3 regions of the Faecalimonas umbilicata genome follow, and region 2 is predicted to be linked to each of the others. Evidence: predicted binding sites of a transcription regulator. Region 2 holds the regulator's gene; each other region holds the start of a gene.
What was found. Region 2 encodes Rex, which represses fermentation and respiration genes when NADH is low (regulators of the CRP and FNR family bind a similar motif). Its sites were predicted from a motif close to ATTGTTAANTANTTAACAAT; they were not measured.
Positions count from the first base shown of each region.

Region 1 (4,293 bases), 170 kb from region 2:
CCGCCGGTAAAGAAGCATCATACACTCGTATCTTCTTATGGAACCTGCATAAGTTTTGGCAGAAAGCCTGTCATCATTGGAGAACGCATCAATCCAACTGGAAAAAAGAAATTAAAACAGGCATTGAAAGACGGAGATTTTGACTATATCCTGAAAGAAGGGATCATGCAGCAGGAGAAAGGCGCGCATATTCTAGATGTCAATGTAGGACTTCCCGATATCGATGAAGTGGCAGTGATGGAAAAAGTGGTGACAGAACTTCAGAGTGTCACAAGCCTTCCACTTCAGATTGATACGGTGCTTCCGGAAGCGATGGAACGTGCGATGAGAATTTACAATGGAAAGCCGATGATCAACTCTGTCAATGGGAAACAGGAGTCGATGGACCAGGTATTTCCACTGGTGCAGAAGTATGGTGGCGTCGTTGTTGCACTGACGATCGATGAAGACGGCATCCCGGATACGGCAGAGGGGCGTCTTGCAATTGCGGAAAAAATCATCTGTGAGGCGGAAAAATATGGCATCGATCGGAAAGACATTGTTGTTGATGTGCTTGCGATGACGATCAGTTCTGAACCGGAAGGAGCGCTTGTGACATTGAAAGCATTGAAACTCGTGCGGGAAGTATGCAAAGTAAATACGGTGCTTGGCGTATCCAATATATCTTTTGGACTTCCGAAACGTCCTGTGATCAATGCGCATTTTTATACGATGGCGATGCAGCAAGGGCTTACATCGGCAATCATCAATCCGTTCTCAGAGGAGATGATGAATTCTTATTATGCGTTTTGTGCGCTGATGAACTATGATGAGAACTGTGCTTCCTATATTGAGCGGTACAGCAAAACTGTCGAGGAGGAACAACAGTCTATAGCGGGCAGTCCGACGCAGGCCGGGCAGGAGACGTCCCGGGCGGGAGAAATGTCACTGCAGACAGCGATCGAACGTGGATTAAAGGAAGAGGCGGGACATCTTACGAGAGAGCTCGTCAGAGAAAAAGAGCCGCTTGCGATCATCCAGGAACAGTTGATCCCGGCGCTGGATGTTGTTGGAAAAGGATTTGAGAAGGGAACAATCTTTCTTCCGCAGCTTCTGATGAGTGCAGAGGCAGCGAAAGAAGCATTTGCCGTGCTGAAAGAAGTGCTGGAACGAAGCGGACAAAAAGAGCAGAAGAAAGGAAAAGTGATCCTTGCCACAGTCAAAGGAGATATCCATGATATCGGGAAAAATATCGTGAAAGTTCTGTTGGAAAATTATAGTTTTGATGTGATCGATCTTGGAAAGGATGTGGATCCGGAGGTGATTGTGCATACTGCAAAACAAGAGGGGATCAGACTGGTCGGACTGAGCGCGCTGATGACTACGACTGTTGTGAGCATGGAAGAGACGATCCGATTGCTTCGGGAACACTGTCCGGACTGCAAAGTGATGGTCGGAGGTGCTGTTTTAAATCCAGAATATGCAGAGATGATCGGGGCTGATTTCTATGGAAAAGATGCCATGCAGTCTGTCTATTATGCGCAGCGTGTATTTGCATAAGGACCTCTCATATAAGATAGCAATCTACTTCCAAATATGGAAGTGGGAGGGTGGAAACGAGTTACATTGTATCTGAAAGAATGCATCCGAGAACATTGACAAACGATTAACACTCTTTTATGATTAAAGGTAATAATGTATCGGAACTGATGTCCGATGGAAAAGCAGCTTGTGACATTGTAAAAATGTCATGGATATATGCTGGAAAGATAAAGGAGGAAGAAGAATGGGAATGCGAGGATTAGAAACACCTGTCAGAAAAATCAGAAGACAAGTATTCCGTGAAGTATCGAAAGTAGCATTTGAGTCAACATCAGAGAATCTGATTGAAGAGATTGAGGAAATCCCATATCGTCTTGTGACGGAGGATGGAGAAAAATATAGGGACAGTATGTATCGTGCGAGAGCTGTTGTCAGTGAGCGTGTACGCCTTGCGATGGGAATGTCTTTGCGTCCAGAAGACCGTCCGGTTCATATTACAGCAGGAGTGGAAGAAAGTAATATTTCTGAGAAGTATTATGAGCCGCCACTTATGCAGGTTGTGCCATCCGCGTGTGCTGCGTGCGAAGAGCGTGGATATGAGGTCAGCAATATGTGTAAAGGATGTCTGGCACATCCATGTGCAGAGGTCTGTCCAAAAGATGCAATCTCTATGGTAAACGGACATTCTTATATTGATCAGTCAAAATGTATCAAGTGTGGAAAATGTAAGTCTGCCTGTCCATACGATGCAATTGCAAAAAAAGAGCGCCCATGCGCGAGAGCATGCGGAGTAAATGCGATTGTCAGTGACAAAGTAGGAAGAGCAAAGATTGACAATGAGAAATGTGTTTCCTGTGGAATGTGTATGGTAAGCTGTCCATTCGGAGCAATCTCGGATAAGTCACAGATCTTTCAGTTGGGAAGAGCGCTCAGAGAAGGCGGCGAGATCATTGCAGAGATTGCACCTGCCTTTGTTGGACAGTTTGGAACGGATGTCACACCAAGAAAAATTAAGTCTGCATTATTGGACTTAGGATTCAGCGAAGTATATGAGGTCGCACTGGGAGCGGATATTGGAGCTGTTTCAGAGGCGCATCACTATGCGGAAAAAGTAGCTACGGGAGAGTTGCCATTCCTTCTGACGTCCTGCTGCCCATCGTGGTCTATGCTTACAAAGAAATTTTTCCCGGACCTTGTAGACGAAGTTTCTCAGGAATTGACACCGATGGTTGCGACTGCAAGGACGATCAAACAGAAGCATCCAAATGCAAAGGTGGTATTTATCGGTCCGTGTGCGTCAAAGAAACTAGAGGCATCAAGAAGAAGTGTGCGCAGTGATGTGGATTTTGTGATCACTTTTGAAGAACTGCAGGCGATGTTTGATGCGAAAGACATTGACTTTGATAATTATGAAGGAGAATCCTCTTTCCATGATGCAACCGGAGCTGGCCGTGGATATGCAGTGGCAGGTGGTGTCGCAAATGCGATCGAGCAGTGTATCAATGAGTATTATCCGGATATCGATGTGAAGATCGAACATGCAGAAGGACTTGCAGATTGTAAAAAATTGTTGACACTTGCAAAGGCAGGCAAGATGAATGGATGTCTGATCGAAGGAATGGGATGTCCGGGAGGATGTGTTGCCGGAGCGGGAACGAATCTTCCGGTGAATAAAGCACAGGCAGAACTGAAAAAATTTGTGTCAACTTCCACTAAAAAACTTCCGCCAAAAGAACTGGCAGAGATTGAGTTGAATTAGAAGCGGAAGGAAGAGGCTTTGCACGGCTTTACAAATGCAGAGTGCTGTGTTATGATAACAGAAGAAAAGTCGGAGAGAAAGATCCGAATGGAGGGAAGAATATGGCATTTTTTGCAGAACTTATTATCACAGTTGTGAAAATGGTATTTCTGATGGCAGTAGCAGTTCTTGGAGTCAAAGCCGGACATGCTCTGCGTGTCAGAAAAGAAAAGAAATAAGAAAATCCCCTTTCAAATGAAAAGGAGAAGGAACACTGCCTATGAGAGAGAGATTGCAGTAAGTTTTCAGGTCTGTCCGGCAGAGAATGCCGCAGACAGACAGCGTATGCGATCTCAGTTGAATAGGCAGTGTTTTTTATTACAGAAGTGTAATCTTTTTGCCGCCTGGATCAGAACGGTATGTTTTCTGCTGTCTGTTCATTGACAAGGCAGGCAAACCTATTTATAATTAGGAAGTATTTAGCAAGTAAGTCGATCAGACATGAAATAGTTTGCCTTAGGAGGAAAAGTATGAAACAATACGGAGTAAATGAATTGAGAAAGATGTTCCTTGAATTTTTTGAGAGCAAAGGACATCTTGCAATGAAGAGTTTTTCACTGGTGCCGCACAATGACAACAGTCTGCTCCTGATCAACTCGGGAATGGCGCCGCTGAAACCATATTTTACAGGACAGGAGATTCCACCGCGCAAGCGCGTGACAACCTGCCAGAAGTGTATCCGTACCGGAGATATTGAGAATGTCGGAAAGACAGCACGCCACGGTACATTTTTTGAGATGCTTGGAAATTTCTCTTTCGGAGATTACTTTAAGAGAGAAGCTATCCAGTGGTCATGGGAATTTTTGACAGAAGTGGTAGGACTTGATGCAGACCGCTTATATCCGTCTGTGTATGTGGATGATGAGGAAGCATTTGAGATCTGGAACAAGGAGATGGGAATTCCGGCAGAGCGTATCTTTAAGTTTGGAAAAGCAGATAATTTCTGGGAGCATGGAGCTGGTCCATGTGGTCCA
Region 1 is NZ_AP031411.1:1,444,317-1,448,609, forward strand. It holds gene ACGG81_RS06850 (homocysteine S-methyltransferase family protein) at 1-1,539, shown strand, start outside; gene ACGG81_RS06855 (4Fe-4S dicluster domain-containing protein) at 1,766-3,280, shown strand; gene alaS (alanine--tRNA ligase) at 3,790-4,293, shown strand, end outside.
Region 1: a site for Rex is predicted at 1,634-1,653, ahead of ACGG81_RS06855 (4Fe-4S dicluster domain-containing protein). Genes of this name have one in related genera too.

Region 2 (4,293 bases):
GATAGTCGTCAGAAATCTCTTCGAAAATAGTCTTTTCCATGTGCAGAACATGATGTTCCTGATCATAATAACCGATATGGACATTGGAACCAAGTGTAAAGGTTCCGTGATCTGCAGGAATCACTTCGTTTAAAATTTTTAGTAAGGTTGTCTTGCCGGTTCCATTATCCCCGATGACCGCAACATGCTCTCCACGCTTGATTTCAAAGTTGATATTTTGAAAGAGCGTGTGTGTGCCAAAAGATTTTCCTAACCCTTCTACACGAAGAACATCATTTCCGCTGACGACGGTCGGTTCTAAATGAAGCTTCAATTCGGCATGATGTTCCAATGGCTTTTCAATCCGATCCATTTTCTCAAGCATTTTTTCGCGGCTTTCTGCACGGCGGATCGATTTTTCGCGATTGAAAGAACGAAGTTTTCGAATTACTTCTTCTTGATGGCGGATTTCCTGTTGTTGATTCAGATATTCTTTTAACTTCGCTTCCCGGATCAGTTTCTTTTTCTCGGCAAATTCAGAATAATTGCCGTTGAACATCATAATCTCGCCAAATTCAATTTCAATGACTTTTGTTACAACGCGGTTGATGAAATAGCGGTCGTGGGAGACTAAAAGTACGGCACCTGGATAATTTGAGAGGTAAGTCTCAAGCCATGCGATAGAATTCAGATCTAAGTGGTTCGTAGGCTCATCAAGAAGTAAAATATCAGGTTTGGTAAGAAGCAGTTTTCCTAGAGCTACTCGGGTTTTTTGACCTCCGGAGAGGTTGTCCACACATTTGTCAAACTCTGTCTCTGCAAATCCAAGACCTTTTAATACGCCGATAATCTCGCTTTTGTAGGCATATCCATCTGCCCGCTCAAAGGCTGCACTTAATTTGTGATAGGTATGCAAAAGCTGCTCAAGTCCTTCCCCGCTTTTTTTCTGCATTTCTTCTTCTAAGCGGCGAAGTTGTGTCTCCATCTGAATCAGGTCGGCTTTTGCGCTTTCTACTTCCTGATAGATCGTGTTGCCGGACAATAGCGCTTGATGCTGCGCAAGATATCCGATGGTCTTCCCTTTGGCAAGGATGATTTCTCCATCATCAGCGGGAATCTCTCGCATGATCATTTTTAAGATGGTTGATTTCCCGGCACCATTTAAACCAACTAACGCCGCTTTTTCGTGTTCTTCTATATGAAAAGAGCCATTTTTGACAATCACTTGCTCCAAAAAGGCTTTTTTTAGATTATGGCATGCTAAAACCATGTTGTTTCCTCCTAAATCAATTGTTGAGTTGTTATTTCCATGCTGAAAAAATGTGACCATTTCCCCAGAATCTTCCTTTACTCTCTTTTCAATTATAGCGGATATCAAAGAAAATACAACTAAAAAGAAATGAAAAGTTTGACTTTACTAGAACAATTTTATATAATAAGATGTAATAAACAATGGGGATGGTGAACATTTGTGACAGAAAGACAGATTTCTCAGGCGGTCATCAGACGTTTGCCAAGATACTATCGGTATTTAGGCGAACTTCTGGAAAATGGAGTGGAACGCATTTCCTCAAATGACCTGAGCAAGAAAATGAAAGTGACCGCTTCCCAGATTCGTCAAGATCTGAATAATTTTGGTGGATTTGGCCAGCAGGGCTATGGATACAACGTGAAATATTTATACACAGAGATTGGTAAGATCTTAGGGCTCGATAAGACACATAATATTGTGATCATCGGTGCAGGAAATCTCGGACAGGCGCTTGCAAATTATGCGGCATTTGAAAGAAGCGGGTTTTTGCTGAAAGGAATTTTTGATATTAATCCAACATTAAAAGGAATGACGATTCGCGATGTTCCGATTCGAATGATGGAAGAACTTCCGGAGTTTGTACAAAACAATGACATTGAGATTGCAGCACTTACGATTCCGAAGACGAAAGCAGTGGAAGTGGCAGAACTTCTTGTAGACAACGGAGTAAGGGCGATTTGGAACTTTGCACATACTGATCTAAATCTTCCAAAGAATGTTATTGTGGAAAATGTACATCTTTCAGAAAGCTTAATGCGTTTATCTTACAATGTAAATCGCTATAATTACTTTAATGCAAAGGAATAAGAAACGATGATCATTGGAGTTGGAACCGATATGATAGAAATAGAACGTGTAAGGAAAGCGTGTGGAAAGCAGGCTTTTTTTACGCGTTGTTTTTCCGTGCGGGAACAGGAGATGATTCGCGGGCAGATGGACAAAGCAGCAGGCAATTTTGCAGTCAAAGAGGCTGTGGCGAAAGTATTTGGAACCGGATTTTCAGGATTTCGTCCTGGAGATATCGAGGTATTGCGGGATGAGAGAGGCAAACCTTATGTGAATCTTTTGCGAGGGGCAAAGGAGGCGGCAGTATCTGCCGGTATTGTAAAAATACATGTTTCCATTACGAATACTGATTGTTATGCTGTTGCATTTGCAGTGGGAGAGGGGGAATAATATGAGATATCTGCCGACTGGAGCGCAGATGAAACAGGGAGACCAAAAGACGATCACAGAGATGGGCATGCCGTCGATGGTTCTGATGGAGCGGGCGGCACTTTCTGTTGTGGAGATGATGGAGTCTGAGCAACTAGATTTAAAAAAGGTGCTCGTTGTCTGTGGTTCCGGAAATAATGGAGGAGATGGTTTTGCTGTCGCAAGACTTTTGCATCTAAAAGGATATGCTGTGGATGTCTGGTTTGTCGGGAAGGAATCTTCTATGACAGAGGAGACAAGGCTTCAGAAACAGATCGCGGTCCACTATGGAGTACCTGTAAAAGAACGGGTAGGAGAAGATTGTTATACGGTGATCGTGGATGCAATTTTTGGAATTGGATTATCAAGACAGGTTTCCGGGACATATTATAATGTGATTGAAAACTTAAATCAGATGGATGCCATAAAAGTCGCTGTAGACATTCCATCGGGACTTTCGGCAGATACCGGAGATGTACTGGGAATTGCATTCGCAGCAGATTTTACAGTCACATTTGCATTTCAAAAGATTGGGATGTTGTTTGGTATGGCGCGCAAGCTTGTCGGAAAGCTTGTGACGGCCTCCATTGGAATTGAACCTTCTGTATATGATGAGAGGGGAGATGTGTGCTATACTTACGATAGGACGGATTTGAAAAATCTGCTTCCTGCGCGTGATCCGGATGCTCACAAGGGTAACTACGGGAAAGTGCTTTTGATCGTGGGAAGTCCGGGAATGGCAGGTGCTGCTTACTTTAGTGCAAAGGCGGCATATCTGACAGGTGCCGGACTTGTACAGATTTATACAGCAAAAGAGAATCAGTCGAACTTGCAGCAACTGCTTCCGGAGGCGATCATTACCACATATGAAAGGTATGAGGAAGAAAAGCTAAAGGAACTGCTGGAATGGGCGGATGTTGTTGGAATCGGTTCAGGACTTTCGATGAGTGAGACCGCACAGCACCTTCTTTCAACTACCGTTCGCTGTGTAAAAAAGCCGTGCATGATCGATGCGGATGGATTGAACATTTTGTCAAAAGACAGGGCACTTTTTGAGAAATTGACACCGGATTGTATATTGACTCCCCACATGAAAGAAATGGCAGGGCTATGCGGGCATTCCGTGAAGGAATTAAAAGAAGAACGTTTTCGGTATTTTCAGGAATTTCTCGGATCGATTCCGTCTGTCTGTGTGATGAAAGATGCACGAACACTTGTAGGAAGAGATGGACGGCCAGTATATGTGAATACTTCCGGCAATCAGTCGATGGCAAAAGGGGGAGCCGGTGATGTCCTTGGCGGCATGATCACGGGGTTACTTGCACAGAAAATAGAGCCGTATGAAGCGGGAACACTCGGGGTGTTTTTGCATGGTTTGGCGGGAGATGCTGCACAGAAGAAAAAAGGCAGTTATAGTGTTCTGGCAAGTGATATTCTTGATGGGATTGCAGAAGTGCTGACCGCGGAAAGCACAGAGATGATTTTGCGTGAAAAGTGTTAAAAGAACAGAATAAAAAGTAGTAAGGGGCAGATAAATGAAAACTTATAGCAGAGTGTATGCAAAGATAGATCTAGATGCAGTAGCATGGAATATGGAACAGATGAAAAAAAATCTCAAAGAAGGAACTGAGATGGTTGCTGTGATCAAAACAGACGGATATGGGCATGGAGCTGTGCAGGTTGCATCGATGCTGGAATCATATGATTATGTGTGGGGATATGCCGTGGCAACATTAGATGAGGCGGTTGTGCTCCGTGCGGCAGAGATTCAAAAGCCGATTTTGGTGTTGGGATGTATTTTCCCAGAT
Region 2 is NZ_AP031411.1:1,616,342-1,620,634, reverse strand. It holds gene ACGG81_RS07725 (ABC-F family ATP-binding cassette domain-containing protein) at 1-1,249, opposite strand, end outside; gene ACGG81_RS07720 (redox-sensing transcriptional repressor Rex) at 1,451-2,098, shown strand; gene acpS (holo-ACP synthase) at 2,105-2,467, shown strand; gene ACGG81_RS07710 (NAD(P)H-hydrate dehydratase) at 2,469-3,986, shown strand; gene alr (alanine racemase) at 4,021-4,293, shown strand, end outside.

Region 3 (4,293 bases), 1.1 Mb from region 2:
CGTGACGGTATGTGTGATGTTTTCTGATCTTATCCATGAAAGAACGTACAACAGTTACTGCGATCTCATCTACATCATCATCGTTGTTACCGTATTTCGGGAAATCTCCCTCTACTTCGTAGTCTACTACTAATCCATCTTCGTCTCTGATCGGTTTTACTTTTGCATATTTGATTGCACTTAAAGAGTCAGCTACAACAGAAAGTCCTGCGATACCTGTTGCAAAGTAACGTTTTACTTCACGGTCATGAAGAGCCATCTGGATTTTTTCGTAGCAATATTTGTCATGCATGTAGTGGATGATATTTAATGTGTTTACATATAATTCAGCAAGCCATTCCATCATGTCGTCGAATTTAGCCATAACATCATTGTAGTCAAGGTATTCACCTTCTACCGGACGGTATTTTGGTCCTACCTGTACTTTGGATTTCTCATCCACACCACCGTTGATTGCGTATAATAAACATTTTGCAAGGTTTGCACGAGCTCCGAAGAACTGCATTTCCTTACCGATTCTCATAGAAGATACACAGCATGCGATTGCGTAGTCATCTCCGTGAGTCGGACGCATTAAATCATCGTTTTCATACTGGATAGAAGATGATTTGATAGACATCTTCGCACAGTATTCTTTAAATGCTTTTGGAAGACGAGTAGACCAGAGAACTGTTAAGTTCGGTTCTGGAGCTGTTCCAAGGTTGTCTAATGTGTGAAGGTAACGGAAAGATGTCTTTGTTACGAGCGGACGTCCGTCAACACCAACACCACCGATAGACTCTGTTACCCATGTCGGGTCACCGGAGAATAATGCATTGTATTCTGGTGTACGTGCAAATTTTACAAGACGAAGCTTCATGATGAAGTGGTCAATGTATTCCTGAGCCTGTTCCTCTGTGATCAGTCCTCTTTCTAAGTCACGCTGGATATAGATATCAAGGAATGTAGAAGTACGTCCAAGACTCATTGCTGCACCGTTTTGTTCTTTAACAGCTGCAAGGTATCCAAAGTATAACCACTGGATAGCTTCTTTTGCATTGGAAGCTGGTTTTGTAATATCGTATCCGTAGATTTCTCCTAATTTTGCTAATTCGCCAAGTGCGCGGATCTGCTCAGATAATTCTTCACGAAGACGGATGTTATCTCCTGTCATTCTCACTAAAGAAGTAGCAAGCTGTTCTTTCTTGTCTGCGATCAGCCAGTCTGTTCCGTATAAAGCAACACGGCGGTAGTCACCGATGATACGTCCACGTCCGTATGCATCCGGAAGTCCTGTGATGATACCAGATTTTCTTGCTGCTCTCATCTCTGGTGTGTAGGCATCAAATACACCCTGATTGTGTGTTTTTCTGTATTCTGTAAAGATTTTTACGATTTCAGGGTCAACTTCATATCCATTTTCATGGCAGGCGTTCTGAGCCATACGGATACCACCGTAAGGTTGTAAAGAGCGTTTGAATGGTTTATCTGTCTGGAAACCAACGATCTGTTCTAAGTCTTTGTTTAAGTAACCTGCTGCATGGGAAGTGATGCTTGATACAATTTTTGTATCCATGTCAAGAACTCCGCCTGCTTCGCGTTCCTGCTTTGAAAGATCCATTACCTGAGCCCAAAGAGTCTTTGTAGCTTCTGTAGGACCTGCTAAGAAAGAATCGTCCCCCTCATATGGTGTGTAGTTTGACTGAATGAAGTCACGTACGTTTACTGATGTACGGTTCCAACGTCCTGGCTTGAATCCGTCCCAACTAGAGTTCCAGTTTTTTTCCATTATATTTCCTCCTAAATCGTTGTAAAAAAGTTAGTAGTTTGTAAAATGTTTGTTAAATAATTCACTTAGATTATATCAATTTGCTATAAGAAAAGTCAATAGGTTGGATTGTACTAAATTGCATACAGTATACAAATTGTGAACACTGTATAAAACCTTATAAAAATTTAAGAAAAAATTTCTTCTATTTTTTGTAATTTAGTGTATAGTAGATAGGTAATAACCTAGAGGGCGGACGGAAGTTGATTTTTTCTTTTAAAATTGTGAGAAGTCATTGCCGGTGCCCGAAGATTTTACGTATATTTACAAGTGTGTGACATAGGCTTTGAAATATACGTTCAGAATGAAAAAATGGAGTGTGTAAAAAATGCAGAGAAGAAGGAAGAGCATCATAGGGCTGGCATGTCTGATGAGTGCAATGCTTCTATTTTCTTCTTGTGGGAAGGAAGCAGAGGAAGAGAAGCAAGATACACAGACACAGGCAGATACAGAAAAAGAGGAGCCGAAAGAGAAAGAAGGACAGGGCAATTTAAATATTATTTCTCCGCAGGCATACAGCAATGTGGACGGTCTTACCCTGGAACCGGGAACATACATTTCCCTGATCGGGAAGGAAGCCGGAACCGAATATTGGAAGATGGTAGAAAAAGGCGCCAAGCAAGCAGTATCGGAATTGAACAGTGCACTGGGTTACAAAGGGGAAGATAAGATTAAGTTAAATTACAGTGGTCCGAGCGAGAGTGAGAGCGTGGACGAGCAGATTAATATTTTAGATGAAGAACTGGCCCGCTATCCAAATGCAGTTGGGATTGCGATCATTGACTCCAATGCTTGTTCGGTGCAGTTTGATCTTGCTACAGAGAATGGAATTCCAATTGTTGCCTTTGATTCCGGAAGTGATTACCAGGGACTGCAGTCACTCTGCGCTACCAATAATACAGAAGCAGCACAGACTGCGGCAGTGAATCTGGCTACGGCATTAGATAACAAGGGAAAGGTACTCGTATTTGTCCACGATTCTAAGTCTACTACTGCGAGAGAGCGTCAGAGTGGTTTTGCGGATACACTCGCAAAAGATTATCCGGAAGTTGAGATTGCGGAAGTTGTCTATCTAGATAATCTGGAAGACGTGAAAGGACTTTTGGCAGAGAAGAAGAACCAGGAAGCGAAAATCAATCCAGAAGATGAGAAGGCAGCGCAGAAGGAAGACTTTACTGATGAGCAGGCAATCCAGTATATTCTGGAGCAACACCCGGATGTGACGGGCTGTTTTACAACCAATGTGGATGCGACACAGAAAATACTGTCGATTGTCAATGAGATGAAGCAGTCAAAAGATACTAAGCAGGCAGAGGCTGCCAAGAATCTCAAGATAATCGGATTCGACGGAGGAGAGAAACAGATGGAGGCGCTGGAGAATGGAGAACTGGAAGGTCTTGTTGTTCAGAATCCGTATGGTATGGGATATGCGACTGTGATTGCCTGTGCGCGTTCCATCGCGAATCAAGGAAATGAGGCAGTTGTTGATACAGGATATGTGTGGGTGACAAAAGATAATATGGAAGATAAAAATATCAGCCGTATTTTGTATTAGTGAGGAAAGGAATATGAAATTCAAAAGCAGATAAAGCTGTAATCAATGCAGATACTAATACAAATCATCAAAAAAGAGAAACGACATTTCAGTGGAGGAAATGTGTTTCTCTTTTTTTGTATCGTTTCTTTTCGTGTAAGGAAGAAACTAATTTTCACTGCTTTTTGTGAGTGAGAAAATAAATTCTGTGCCGACTCCTTCGGTGCTGATAACGTTGATATTTTCTCCATGTGCCTGAATGATTTCCTTGACGATTGCAAGTCCGAGCCCGGTTCCTTTCTTGTCTTTTCCACGGGAGAGGTCGCTCTTATAGAAACGCTCCCACACTTTTGTGAGACTTTTTTTGGGAATCCCGATTCCGGAGTCTTTGACGGAGACGAACACTTTTCCATTGCGTTCGGTCGTCTCGAGTACGATGGAAGAGTCCGGATTACTAAATTTGATCGCGTTGTCCAGCAAGTTGTATAAGACTTGCTGAATCTTACCGCGGTCGGCAAAGACATTCTGGATGCGCGGGTCAAAGAGCAGTTCAATTGAAATTTTCTTGGAGGTACAAGTTCCTTCAAAAGAAGCGGCAGTGTGTTTGATCGTGTCGTGCAGATTGAAGTTGGTCTTGTCAAGAAGAAGATCTTTCGTGTCAAATTCATTTAATGTCAGAAGATCTTTTGTCAGATCCGTCAGGCGCTCGGTCTCAAACAGTATGATGTTCAAATATTTTCCCTGAAGTTCTTGTGGGATTGTTCCATCGACAATCGCTTCCACATATCCTTTGATGGATGTGAGCGGAGAGCGGAAGTCGTGGGAGACATTGGCGATGAACTTCTTCTGATAGTCTTCCATATCTTTGAGCTGTGCTGCCATATAGTTGAGAGAGGCAGACAGATAGCCCATCTCGTCTTCTGTCCGCACCGGGATCTCATAAGTCAGATTG
Region 3 is NZ_AP031411.1:2,671,783-2,676,075, reverse strand. It holds gene pflB (formate C-acetyltransferase) at 1-1,768, opposite strand, end outside; gene ACGG81_RS12860 (substrate-binding domain-containing protein) at 2,136-3,362, shown strand; gene ACGG81_RS12855 (sensor histidine kinase) at 3,510-4,293, opposite strand, start outside.
Region 3: a site for Rex is predicted at 1,817-1,836, ahead of pflB (formate C-acetyltransferase). Genes of this name have one in related genera too.